Regions from separate parts of the Clostridium sp. CM041 genome, predicted to be linked through region 2. Evidence: a T-box and tRNA genes for the amino acid it is inferred to sense, from the RefSeq annotation. Region 2 holds a T-box; the other holds one or more tRNA genes.
What was found. A T-box is a leader RNA that pairs with one kind of tRNA and senses whether it is charged. The one in region 2 lies ahead of thrS (threonine--tRNA ligase), so its partner is inferred to be a tRNA-Thr.
Positions count from the first base shown of each region.

Region 1: it encodes a tRNA-Thr, which carries the amino acid that the T-box ahead of thrS (threonine--tRNA ligase) is inferred to sense. The anticodon was not compared.

Region 1 covers NZ_CM143648.1:2,419,736-2,426,965, reverse strand. Annotated here, with positions in the region: gene ACWJJT_RS11335 (NAD(P)/FAD-dependent oxidoreductase) at 1-1,101, opposite strand, end outside; gene ACWJJT_RS11330 (3'-5' exoribonuclease YhaM family protein) at 1,321-2,283, opposite strand; gene ACWJJT_RS11325 (C40 family peptidase) at 2,566-3,756, opposite strand; tRNA gene ACWJJT_RS11320 (tRNA-Thr) at 4,784-4,859, opposite strand; gene ACWJJT_RS11315 (TM2 domain-containing protein) at 4,879-5,205, opposite strand; gene ACWJJT_RS11310 (hypothetical protein) at 5,350-5,727, opposite strand; gene ACWJJT_RS11305 (ParM/StbA family protein) at 5,730-6,785, opposite strand; gene ACWJJT_RS11300 (replicative DNA helicase) at 7,137-7,230, opposite strand, start outside.
Region 2 covers NZ_CM143648.1:2,741,638-2,748,867, reverse strand. Annotated here, with positions in the region: gene ACWJJT_RS13030 (hypothetical protein) at 1-247, shown strand, start outside; gene ACWJJT_RS13025 (polysaccharide deacetylase family protein) at 412-1,308, shown strand; T-box leader at 1,411-1,613, shown strand; gene thrS (threonine--tRNA ligase) at 1,750-3,687, shown strand; gene ACWJJT_RS13015 (glutamine--tRNA ligase/YqeY domain fusion protein) at 3,742-5,400, opposite strand; gene ACWJJT_RS13010 (Gfo/Idh/MocA family protein) at 5,601-6,638, opposite strand; partial or broken gene ACWJJT_RS13005 (HAD hydrolase family protein) at 6,756-6,938, opposite strand; gene ACWJJT_RS13000 (metal ABC transporter substrate-binding protein) at 7,183-7,230, opposite strand, start outside.

The sequences.
Region 1 (7,230 bases), 320 kb from region 2:
AGTTGATTTACCTAATCTGTCATAATCTGTTCTTCTTCCTTTTAGTAAATCCCCGAGTCTTTGAACCATTATCCCTCCGCCAGTTAACATATTACCTAGCTGGGCTATATATTTTCCGTACCCTATAGGTTGATTAAATGGCTCTGTGAAAGTAGTAGATACAAGCATCGCAAAATTTGTATTAGTTGTTCTAAGCTTTTGGTCGGAGTAACTATGACCATTTACAACTGCAATCGTGTTATCATCATAATATTCTGCTGACACTACTCCCCCCGGGTTCATGCAAAAGGTCCTAACCTTGTTATCAAAAGTATCTGAATAATATACTAATTTTGCTTCATATAAGTCCTTTGTCAGATGATCCATAACAGAATTAGGCACCTCAATTCTTACTCCAATATCTACTGCATTATTAGTAACCACAATATTATGTTTTTTAGCTTCATTTGAAGCCCATTCCGCCCCACCTCTACCCGGTGCTGCTACAATATACTTTGCATTAACCTTAAACACACCATCTTTATTCTTTAATAATACTCCAGTAGCCTTATTATCTTCTATTAATATTTCTTCCACTTCGCTAAGTTCCATAAATTCTGTATTTGTATTATCCACTAAATGATGGTACATAGATTTTAAAACTTCATAGGCAAGTTCTGTTCCTAAATGCCTTACTGGACATTCAACAAGACGAATATTATGCTTACTTGCTTCATATTTAACTTCGTCAACCTTGTCACTATTAATCCCATATACCTTCTCATTTGCTCCAAATTTTATATATATATCATCGCAATACTTTATTAATTTTTTTGATTCGTCTTCAGAAAAATATTCGAGAAGTCTCCCCCCCACCTCTGGGCTTAGAGAAAGCTTACCATCTGAAAAAGCTCCAGCACCTGACCAACCAAACGTTATCCCACAAGGATTACATTTAACACACTTTCCTGTGTCTCTAGCTGGACATTTTCTTTTTTCTATATTTCTTCCCTTATCAACTATAAGTACACTAAGTTCAGGTTTTTTATTAGAAATTTCTAGTGCCGTAAATATGCCTGCTGGGCCAGCTCCTACAATAACTACATCATAAAAATTTTTCATTTCATATTCCTCCTTGTATTACTCTATAGGAAATAAAAACTATCAATTGTTGCCATGCTACTTAATGATATCAGAGCAGTATAACCCAGTCAATATAAAATGCGAATATTAATAAATTATTTCAATTAATAGTTCGTATATACATTATTTATCTAAATAAAAAATACACTTACCCATATTGAATAACTGTATTTTTCTGTTACCTAATCTTCCTTAAGACTATTTATTAACAAAACTCTTATAAACATTTATATTATCTAGAGACCTTATTCTTTCTGAAAATTTGCCTTCCTTTGTATCTCCTAAAGCTTTATTCATATCATACATTCTTGCATCCATTATATCTAAATGATGTAGCATTTCCGCTTCTGGTATCATAGGTTTTTTAGGGCTTCCATATTCTGCTTCATAATGATGAGCTAGCACCATATGCTGTAACAACATAGATACTTCAGTATCTGCTTTAACCTCAAGACTCGCCGTTTCTATCATTTTAATTCCTTGAACTATATGACCTAAAAGTTGACCCTCTACTGAATACTCGCTTACAATTCCAAGTTCACTAGCATTCATTTCATATATTTTACCAATATCATGAAGTATTATACCTGCATATAGCAAATCTGTATTTAGAAAGGTGTAAATTTCGCTTAATTTTTCTCCTGCCTTAAGCATGGTGATTGTGTGATATAACAGACCCGATCTTATTGAGTGATGGTTAGACTTCGCAGCTGGATAATGCATTAGCTTTTTCTCATTATGCCCTAAAATATTGGTAACTATATTTTGAATATCTATATTTTTGATTTTAGATAAATAATTTAAAATATTATCATACATTTTTTCCGGTGAATACGGCGCCACTGCAACATAATCACAAATGTTTACTTCATCTTTTTCCTCAGTTAGTCTTATTGCTTCAACTTTTAATTGAAGCTTTCCTCTCCACTCATTTACTGTGCCCTTAATTTTCACTAAGATGCTTTGTTTAAATGTATCTTCTAATTTTTCATTCCATTCCCAAAGTTTTGCATTTATATCGCCGGTGGCATCTCCTAAATTAAAATCCAAATATTTATTTGTGTTACTATTGTTAGAAACCTTGCTATCTACAGATTTTATAACATAAAAACCTTCAATCCTATCACCTTTCTTCATTCCACTTATCTTCTTCATTTCCATATTTATCTCCTTATATTGTAATAAACTTATTATATCTAATACATTATGCCGATACAAGTGCTTAATATCTATATGTCAATCAATTAAATTACATAACTTTAATATATATTTTAATTATACATCAATATTGTTTATAAATTTTAGAAATCTTTAAGTTAAGAAATATTTTTAAATTCACTTTTTTAATTATGATAAATTGGATATAAAAAATGAATGTATGATTTAATAAAAATCATACATTCATCTATAATATTAATTATTCCTGGTTTATATTAAATATACTTATTTTACTACTCTTTTTCCTATTATAAAATTACTTTTATAATATCCAGTTAATTCAGATATTTTTACAACATCACCAGTTTTGGGAGATTGTATAAATTTATTATTACCAATATATATTCCCGCGTGAGATGCTTGGGAAGGCGATGCTGGATTTGTCCTAAAGAATACCAAATCACCTTTTTTGAGACTATTTATATTAACTGAGGTACCTACATTTATTTGGTCCATAGTCGTTCTAGGTAGATTTATACCTATGTTTTTATAAGCATATTGTATAAGACCTGAACAATCAAAACCACCACTTACATATTTGCCATTAGAATTAAACTTCGCTGGTGTTGTACCACCCCATAAGTATGGCATTCCTAAAAACGTGTTTAATTGTGAGATTAAACTCTCTATATTTTTTGTTGCAGTACCTTGTTGTCCATTTGAGTCATTTTCTATGACATCACCTCTACTTGGAGTGTCATTACCTAGGCTTACGTAAGTTTTAGCTATATATCCCCATTGTCCATTATACTTGATTTTATAAAAATCATTTTGTGTTCCATACAAATCCACTTTTGCATTTATTTTTATTGTGCCCATGATATTATTACCCATAGACGACGTTTTTCTTACATTTAAACTTGATGCTGTAATATTACCACTTCCAGTAATCACACTGCTTGTACTATCTGTATTTGTGCTTGTGTTTGTATCCTGTGCTGTTGCGGCCTTCACATATTGCTCACTTACATAACCTGTTTTGCCACCATAATTTATCTTACAAAATCCGTTTGATTTTTCATACATTGTCACTTTAGTTCCGCGTGTAATAACATTAGCAACAGAATAATTTATCCCGAATCCTGTTCTTACATTTAAATAATCTGTTGTTATTGTTCCTGTCGTCCCTGCTCCATTTGCTGTACTTGTAGAACCAGACGTATTTGCCGATATTTTTATATATGAGCTATGTACATATCCAGTTTGTCCTTTATAATTTATTTTATAGAACTCCCCTTCTTTACCAAGTGTCTCTACCTTCGTATCTCTTGCAAGAGAAGCTATAATTGATGATGAAATTGATGATTTTTGCCTGACATGTAATGAACTTGCGGTCACTGTTCCATTATCAGCGAATACAACATGTGAACCCGCCATAGTTAATAACATGGCTATAAAAGCTACTCTTTTTTTCATATGCTTACCTCCTATATTTTAAATGAATAAAAATTATAGAAATATATAAATTATTTCTAATGTAAATTCTTTTCTCCTAGAGATTTACTTGCATTTTTGTTCTCTGCAATATTTTCTAGAAAATATTTTGGAAATTTAGCTTACTACTTATTATAACTAGTACTTTTCATATTTTTACATCAATCTTCCCCTTTAATTTAAGACTATTACTAATGTCACAAATTTTTCCTTTTTTTGTACAATACCATTGTAACAGAAAATAATAATTTTTTATATAATATAATTTATAAAAAACCACTGATTATCATGACTTTTACCTGTATCTTACTTATTAGGTCAAATAAAACGAGGATATAATTATACAAATAATAAGACTCCTCCTTGAAAATATTCTGAAATAAATGATACACTAAAAAAGTAGTTAAGATATAACTCTCAACTACTTTTTACTATCCTTTTAAATTATAATCCTCGATGCTTAAACGTCGTTAAATCATCACCTGTGGTGCTGCAACAGCTACAAAGGAGCTGCATTAACGACTTCAGAAGGACGTTTATACTCCCTTTGAAGTTTTCTCTTTGTTATGGTATGTAATTCCCACTTATAGAAGTGGGAGACTTTCCTTCTGAAATGTCGTTAAAAGTTCTTGCCACAAGCAACAACTCGTTTGTTACCTTTTATTAATTTACTTTTATCTATTCCAACTTTCACTTTTATCTTTTTCATTTATATTCAACCTCACCTTATATATAATTACACTTCTAGTGCTAATAAAACATGATCGTTTCCTCTTATTTGTTCTGTCTATCAGTATTATTACCCAATATTTGTAATATTAATCAATCTATTAAATATAAAAGCCTGGAGATAAATTTCTCTACCCTCAAGCTATGTTTTACTATATTTCCATTCATTTACTATTCCACTTTATAAATCACTGTCTGTCTACTTTACTATGCTGAACGCACAAAAAAGCACCAGCAGTTATGCCAGTGCTAAAAAATATTTGTTTCCATATTACAAACTTGGAGCTGAAAAAGGGGATCGAACCCTCGACCTACGCGTTACGAGTGCGTTACTCTACCAACTGAGCTATTTCAGCATACACAAAACAATTTAAACTAATACCTATACATATTTTTATTTAGTTGAAGCCCATTTATATCTTTAAATGAATTAGTAGCAATCATAATAATATCAACTAATACCCATATTCCAAAACCACCAAAGGTTAAAATCATTAAAATTCCCGTACCTATTTTACCTACATAAAATCTATGAATACCAAATACCCCAAGAAAAATACACATCAATAAAGCAACTAACCAGTTTTTTTCACTAATAATCTGTTCACCAGTCGTATTAGGTTGAATTAATAAATTAATCCCACATATTTTACAAAAATTAGAGCTATCTTCATTTTGAGATCCACAACTAGGACAGAACATTAAATCACCCTTTTTAGCTTACTTTGAATGCCTTTCTTACATTTTATCATATATGGTATCATTTTACTATACGTATAGGATAAGTGTTTTTAAAATAATTATGATTCTTAAAGTAAAAAGGAGTGACGAAAACGCCACTCCAAGCTATAACGACATATCTTTCACACAATTAAGTTTTTTCATATACTCGCTTTCAACAGAATCTATATCCCTCTCATTTGATTTTTTAACAAAAACGTCATTGTTAATTTGTGGAATTGAATTTGGCATAGCACCTTTAAAAAGCTCTCCAACTATATTACCTATATAATTTTTAACTTCAGGGTTATCTAAAATATTTGCAATATCTACTGTATCTAGCTTCTTAACTTTATTGCCGTAGTCCCTGTAAAATCTCAGGGCCTGCTTTATAAGTTTAGAATTATTAATACCTTTCTTCTCCATATTGCTCACATAATTAATTAAGTCTTTATCTGTTTCCTCTCCTAGATTTGATGATACAGTTTTACGGAGTGCTCCCATAATTATTGACCTGCTACTGTAGTTGCAGCAACTTCTTTATTTCCATCTAAGTATTCAAGCACTAGCAATTCTTTATATCTTTCAGCGAACAGTATAGAATTTGCACATTGAGGGTTTTTATTGTCTATGAGCTTTGGCTCAGTTTTTATGAACTCTGTTTGTAAATATTCTAGTAGTAACCTTGAAGGTCCGCCTATTATTCTTATATCTTTACAAGTATTCGGTTTAAAAGAGCTATTAATTGAACTTATTGCTTTCTCCACATATGGTCTTAACACTAAATCTTTAATGTCTTTTAATACATTTGCTTCCCCAAAAGGTAATTCGTCATCTTCTAAATATTCGATAGCATCTGATATATCATAATTACCATCAGATCCGTCAGCAGAGTTGAACTTAGTGAGTAATGCTTCTATCGTTGGCTCAAACCCATGTTGTGCAAAACTGCTAGCCTTAGTCATTCCAAGCACCTTGTTACCAAATTCATCTTTCTCATATTTCCAATGAGATACATCTAAAGTACCACCACCAAAGTCAAGTAATAACATAGGATAGGTAAATGTTTCCATTGTTTCAGCGCTTAATGTACCTCCTTGTTTAAATACTTGTACATCTAATATTTCTATATCATATGTTATATTATTTATTGTTATAGATTGCTTTTCCATCTTCTTTATTTCATTTTTAAGTGGACTGCTGTGATCTATATAATATTCTGCGGGAAGTCCCACAGCGAGTCTTACCTTTATTTTAGTTTCCCCTTTAAAACTTAGTGCAATAGCGTTAAGCAGGTTTAACTTATAATGATCGGACATATATTTGTTAGATTCCATGTTAAGCTTGCCTTCTTTATTACCTACGGTGTATAACTTTCCATTCCAAGTGATGTTACTTATTCCAGTAGCCCTAGAACCATGTTTGCTTACAGCAGACACTCTACTAGCAAAAATTACATTGGTACTTGTTTTTGTAAATGTATTTCCTATGTCAACAGTTAGTACAGATTCTAACTCTTTCTTTAATATAGGATATTTTTTTGATATTTCTGTTAAGTTCATTTATTTTCCCTCCTAAATTTTTCTAATTATTTCTTATTGGTATATATTCTATATTATGTATTAATATCCTTCTTTTGTAATGACATATTTATAAATATATTTATAAACCTATTTATAGATGTTTATCTACATACTTGTAAATATATAAATAGATTTATATATTTATATATTTATTTACAAATGTAAACATATATATATCTACATTAAAGAATATATCCTTAATAGCTCACTAGTCATATCAACCTCTCCCACAATATATACTCAAATAAAAATAGGATAACAAAATTTTTAAATTTTGTTATCCTATCATAATTTATCTAGCTTAGTAGATAAATCTACTTTAATGTATTCTTACTCTCTATGAATTACATCAAGTCTTGCAAATTTACTGAATTGGCCTATCCATGCAAGTTTTACTGTGCCTATAGGACCATTCCTTTGTTTT
Region 2 (7,230 bases):
GAAAAATATTATTTCAATAATGCTTGTTAGTGCCCTATTTTTAAATTCAATATTTTTTTATTTTTTTAATAACAGTAAAATAAATGCTAATAAACTCAAAATTGAATCTTTAAGAATCGAATTTGATTCTCTAAAAGGTGAAAATCAGACTTTAACAAAGACAAATTATCAATTGATTGAAGCAGCTTCTAGCGTTTCAGAAAAAGTTAATAGGTTTAAATCATCTCCTTCGGAGCTGAAGTATTAACGACTTCAGAAGGAACTTTATACTTCTACTGAAGTTCTCTGTTTGTTCGGGGGTGTACTCCCACTTATAGAAGTTTGAGACTTCCTTCTGAAATGTCGTTAAACCTATTACAAATTAATATAGATAATATAGGTACATGAATATAAAAAAGGGAAGGTATTACCATGATAATTTCAATTATAGAAAAAAAGCACTCATTAAAATTCCTAATAGTAAAAATTGCTATTTTTACTTTATGTATTACTTCATTTTTAGGAGTAGCAGTTAGCCAAGTAACCGTTGTTTCAAGTAAACATCAACATAGTTTATTGTCGCATCAGATAGCTCAGATTCATGAGGACAATAAGAAGTTAAAATCACAAAATAAGATTCTCGAAAGTACTATCAAAAAGGATGAAGTCTTATATAAAGACAAATTAGATAATACCAAAATAGCTTATTTAACCTTCGATGATGGGGTATCTAGCAACACTTTACAAATTTTAAAAGTCCTAAAAAAATATAATATTAAGGCTACTTTTTTTGTAAATGGTCACCCTGAATCAAGATTTTTGTATAAACAAATTTCTGAGGATGGGCACACTTTAGCTAATCACACTTACAGTCATGATTATAATAGTATTTATGCATCGCCAGATAATTTTAAAAAAGACGTAAAAAAATTAGATTCGTTCCTTACAGAAATTACAGGTAAAAACCCTAGTCATATTTTAAGATATCCTGGTGGTTCTAATAATACTATTAGTCACAGTTACGGTGGCATGGAAATAATGAACTCTGTAATTAGTGAAATGAATAAGGATGGTTATAAATACTTTGATTGGAATGTTGATTCCAGTGATGCTTCCGCTTTTTGTCAGCACAAACATAAGATTATAGAATCAGTTTTAACTCAATCTAGTCGGACTAAACACGCCATTATATTAATGCATGATTTAAACCCAAAAACTACAACAGTTGAAGCCTTACCTGAAATTATTGAGGGTCTCAAAAATCAAGGTTTCATCTTTGATGTACTTTCTGAAGATACTTATTCACCACAATTTAAAGTAGTAAAATAGAAAATCTTACCTATTATTTATTTTATCGAAAACACCTAAATAACTTTATTTGCTACCTTGACATCTTTAGCGTAAGTGCTATAATTAATATAAATATAATAATTTAATACTACGAAGAGAAAAGTAAGCCATGGCACATTTACAGAGAAAGGATACCTTAGCTGGAAGTATTCTTAAATGAAATTAGCTGAAGACTACCTCTGAGTGACTTCAATAAAGTCCGGTAATTCCGTTATAATTATTAAGTGGTTTATTTTATAAACAATTTGGGTGGAACCGCGGGAAATTATAATCTCGTCCCAATTCTATAATTAGAATTGGGACGGGGTTTTTTTTATTTTATAAAAAATATAGGTTTAAAGAATTGTGCATAATATTTATGCTAGTGTTATTTCTCAAATATGACTTAACCCTATAAGATAAAAGAAAGGAGCAATACATATGATAAACATTAAATTAAAAGATGGTTCAATTAAAACTTATGAATCTGAAATGACTGTAATTGAAATTGCGAAAGATATTAGTGAGGGCCTTGCACGAGTTGCTTGTGCCGGAATGGTTAATGATGAAATCGTAGATTTACGTTATAAAATCACTAAGGACTGCGATGTTAGTATATTAACTTTTGATAGCGAAGAAGGTAAAAAAGCCTTTAGGCATAGTGCTACTCATATTTTAGCTCAAGCAGTAAAGAGATTGTTCCCTAGTACAAAACTTGCCATCGGACCTGCTATAGATGGGGGGTTCTACTATGATTTTGATAAACAAGATTCTTTCTCAGCAGATGAAATTAAACAAATCGAATTAGAAATGAAAAAGATTGTTAAAGAAGATCTTCCAATAGAAAGATTCGAGCTTGCAAGAGATGAAGCTATTGCTTTTATGGAAGAAAGAGATGAAAATTTCAAAGTTCAATTAATTGAAGACCTACCAGTTGACGCAAAATTATCATTCTACAAACATGGCGAATTTACAGATCTTTGTGCGGGACCACATTTAATGTCTACAAAGTATGTAAAGGCATTTAAACTTACTCAAGTTGCAGGAGCTTACTGGAGAGGTAACGAGAAAAACAAAATGCTTAGCCGTATATACGGAACTGCCTTCACTAAAAAATCCGATTTAGATGCCCATATAGAGAAGATGGAAGATGCTAAAAAAAGAGACCATAACAAGCTTGGCCGTGAACTAAAATTCTTTACAACATCAGATGTTATAGGTCAAGGTTTGCCTCTACTTATGCCTAATGGCGCAAGGGTAATCCAATTATTACAACGTTTTGTTGAAGATGAGGAAGAAAAAAGAGGTTATGTTTTAACTAAGACTCCTCTTATGGCTAAGAGCGATTTATATAAAATGTCTGGTCACTGGGATCATTATAAAGATGGAATGTTTGTCCTTGGTGATGAATCTAAAAATGAGGAAGTCATGGCACTTCGCCCAATGACATGCCCATTCCAATTTACAATTTATAATGCAGATCAAAAGAGTTATCGTGACCTTCCAATTAGATATGGGGAGACTTCAACTTTATTTAGAAATGAATCTTCCGGTGAAATGCATGGTCTTATGAGAGTACGTCAGTTCACTATTTCAGAGGGTCATTTAGTTGTTACCCCTGAACAATTAGAAGAAGAATTTAAAGATGTTATAAATTTAATTAACTATGTAATGAAAACACTTGGAATCGAAAATGATATTACTTACAGATTCTCTAAATGGGATCCAAAAAATAAAGATAAGTATATTAACAATCCTGAGGCTTGGGCAGAAACCGAATCGAAGATGAAAGATATACTAGATCACTTAGGAATAAATTATAAAACAGCTATTGGTGAAGCTGCTTTCTACGGTCCTAAGCTTGACCTTCAATTCAAAAATGTTCATGGTAAAGAAGATACTATAATTACAGTGCAAATTGACTTCGCACTGCCAGATAGATTTGACATGACTTATATTGATAAAGATGGAGTTAAAAAGCGTCCATATGTTATCCATAGAACTTCTATTGGTTGCTATGAGCGAACACTTGCAATGCTTATCGAAAAATATGCTGGTGCCTTCCCAACTTGGCTTGCACCACTACAGGTTAAGGTATTACCTATTTCTGAAAAATATCATGATTATGCAGAAAAGGTAGTTGCAAAGCTTAAGGAATCAAGAATCAGATCCTCTGCAGACTTTAGAGCAGAAAAAATCGGCTACAAGATTCGTGAAGCTCGTAATGAAAGAGCCCCTTTCCTATTAATAGTTGGTGAAAAAGAGGCAGAACTAAATGAAGTCTCTGTTAGAAGCCGCAAAAATGGTGATGAAGGTGCAACTTCTTTAGACTCATTTATTTCAAGAATTAAAGAAGAAATAGAAACTAAACTATTATAATTAAAAAAAAGCAAGTACAGGATAAAATCTTGTACTTGCTTTTTTCATTAACTTTTATTTATTAATTTTAAATGAACTTTTTAAAGATGCTATTCTGTTAAACACTATTTTATCATCGGTTGTGTATCTAGAATCTACATTAAAATATCCATGTCTGAAGAATTGAAATTTATCTTGTGGTTTTGAATTCTTCATATTTGGTTCTATAAACCCTTGTAATATTTCTATAGAATCCGGATTTATTTGATCTATGAAAGTTTTTCCTTCTTCTTGCTTCTCATCTAAAATTAAAGGCTCATATAACCTAAATTCTGCAGGCACTGCATTTACTACATCTACAAAGTGAATTGTTCCTTTAACTTTTCTCCCTGTAAATCCACTACCACTCTTAGTTTCTGGGTCATAAGTACAATGAATTTCACATATATTTCCGTCAGCATCTTTAATCATTTCATTACATTTTATAAAGTATGCTCCCTTAAGCCTTACTTCGTTACCTATGAACAATCTAAAGTATTTCTTAGGTGGATTTTCCATGAAATCTTCTCGTTCTATATATATTTCTCTTGAGAATGAGACCTGACGAGTTCCCATTTCTGGATTCTCTTGATTATTTTCAATTTCAAGCATTTCCACTTGAGCTTCTGGGTAATTTGTAATAACTACTTTTAATGGTCTTAAAACTGCCATAGTTCTAAGCGCCTTTGGGCTTAAATCTTCTCTTATAAAGTGCTCTAGCATTTGTCCATCTACAGTGCTGTTACCTTTTGCAACGCCAATTTCTCTGCAAAAATTGCGTATAGCTTCTGGTGTGTAGCCACGACGCCTTAGTCCTGCTATAGTTGGCATACGTGGGTCATCCCAAGCATCTACAATTCCTTCGTCTACTAATTGCTTAAGATTTCTTTTACTCATTACTGTATTTGTTATATTTAATCTTGCGAACTCTATTTGTCTTGGCTTACTTTCCATTTCGCATTGATTTACTACCCAATCATATAATGGACGATGATCTTCAAACTCTAAAGTACAAATTGAATGTGTAATACCCTCAATTGCATCTTCTATTGGATGCGCATAATCATACATAGGATAAATACACCATTTATCTCCTGTATTATGATGCACCGCATGAGATATACGATAAATTATTGGATCTCTCATGTTTATATTAGGAGAACTCATATTAATTTTAGCTCTTAGAACCTTGGATCCATCAACGAATTCACCTTTTCTCATACGGTCAAATAGATCTAGGTTCTCTTCCACAGTTCTATTTTTGTATGGACTTTCTTTACCTGGCTCTCTTAAAGTACCTCTGTACTCTTTCATTTCCTCAGCTGTAAGATCGCACACATAAGCCATATTCTTTTTTATTAATAATACAGCCCGTTTATACATTTCATCAAAATAGTTTGATGCAAAAAATAAATCATCCCACTTGAATCCAAGCCACTTTACATCTTCTTCTATAGATTTAACGTACTCTTTGTCTTCTTTTGCTGGGTTAGTATCATCAAAACGTAAATTTGTCTTACCTTTAAATTCATCTGCTAATTCAAAATTTAAAATAATTGACTTTGCATGCCCAATATGCAAATATCCGTTTGGCTCTGGTGGAAAACGAGTAATTATTTTTTTGTGTTTTCCGCTTTCTATATCTTCCTTAACAATATTTCTTATAAAATTTGATGAAGTCGTTTTATTTTCCATATTTGACACCTTCCTTTTAATCTAGCATACTTTATGCTAATCATATCTTGTATGCTTCGCATACCTTGTATACCTCACATACCTTGTAAGTTTTACCTATATGCTAATAAATATATCACAAAAACAGTTTTTTTTCTACGTAGCGGGTATTAAATGTTATGCTTTTTAAGTATCCCGTTTTGTTTATAGTGATTTAATGCCTATCTCCCATACACCTTATCAATTATTCTCTGGCATTTTAATGCATCTGAGAAATCGCCATCGATGCCATCGCTGCAATTATTAAAAATTTTATTAGCAAAATTTATAAGTGAAGCTGTATGACAATTTTGGAAAAATCCTAGGGAGTTCCTTTTGTCAGCATAATATTTTAATAGACTATCTCCTGATGCTACGTTTTTAATTTCTGTTGAGCTACTTTCATATCTATATATTTCAATTTCATAAGGATTATTAAAATTAATTTTTATACTACCTTTGCTACCATAAACTACGAAATCATCTGTTTGTTCTCTTTCAGTAAATACCCTTGAAACCTCTAGACTTCCGAAAGTTCCATCTTTTAATGTAAAATCACAATTTGCAATTTCATCAACTTCTGCTCTTTCCTTAAAATAAATCCTAGTCTTCGCTTCTACTTCTTCTATATCTCCCATAGTAAATTGTATCATGTCAATTAAATGAACACCTAAATCCAGTAGTGCCCCTCCGCCAGAATTTTTCCCAGTTCTCCAAGTGCCCTTTTTCTTTTCATTTAAATAACTATCATGATAAGTTCTAACTTTAAAATCTATAATCTTCCCTATGGTCTCTTTTTCAAGTTCTCTTTTTAATAGTGAGAGAGCGGGCATAAATCTATAAACTAAGGCTACAGAATTTATTATATTATTTTTCTTAACAAGTCTCTCCATTTCCATAGCATCAAAAATATTCGTTGCTAGAGGCTTTTCACAGTAAATAGCTTTTCCATACGCAGCTGCTTTTTTTACAATATCAAAATGTGAATCATTCGGGGTACATATATCTATAAAATGAACTTGTTCATCCTTAAGGACCTCTTCAATGTCCGTAACATTTCTCACACAACTTATGGGTATGTTTGTAGGCTTTCTAGTTACAATATGTGTTAAATTTAACTCATAAGGGAGTGAAAACCTTACGTTAGCGTCGTAAACTGCTAATAAGTGAGTTTTTGCTATACCACCATATCCTATTATCGCAAAGTTTATTTTTTTCATAGATTTATACCCCGCTTTCATTTTATGTAAGCTCTACATTTGTCTTTTCTACAATTTACTCTGCAAACATAGTATCTCCACCTTACTATATATAATGTATACGTAATGTAGCTAATATTATTTTTGATAGAACTTGTCTATCCCAAGATAGAACTGATCAGTTATCACATAATCAGCGTTTTTTTTAATTTCCACAAAGGCATTCCCCATTACCACTCCAAGTCCTACATACCCAATCCTTTGTTTATCATTCCCTAAAGCCCCTATGCATATAATTTCATGTGGCTTTATTTCTATTTCTCTGCAAGCTTTTCTATGCCTGACCTTTTACTAGAGCTTTTCTTCATAACTTCTACAATAAAAGGTGTTACTTTTAAAACAGTGAATTTTGTAATTATATATTAAATTCTTGTTAGTTTAATTATACAATAGGAACAAACAATAGACTATAGACATCAAATAGTATATAAGGTTATCTGCTGATAACATTAAGAAATTAAAATTAATTAACCCCACCTTAATTAATCTAAGATGGGGTTAATTATTATTTTAAGCTATTATATATATTGGATAGATTTTCTTTCATACTCTC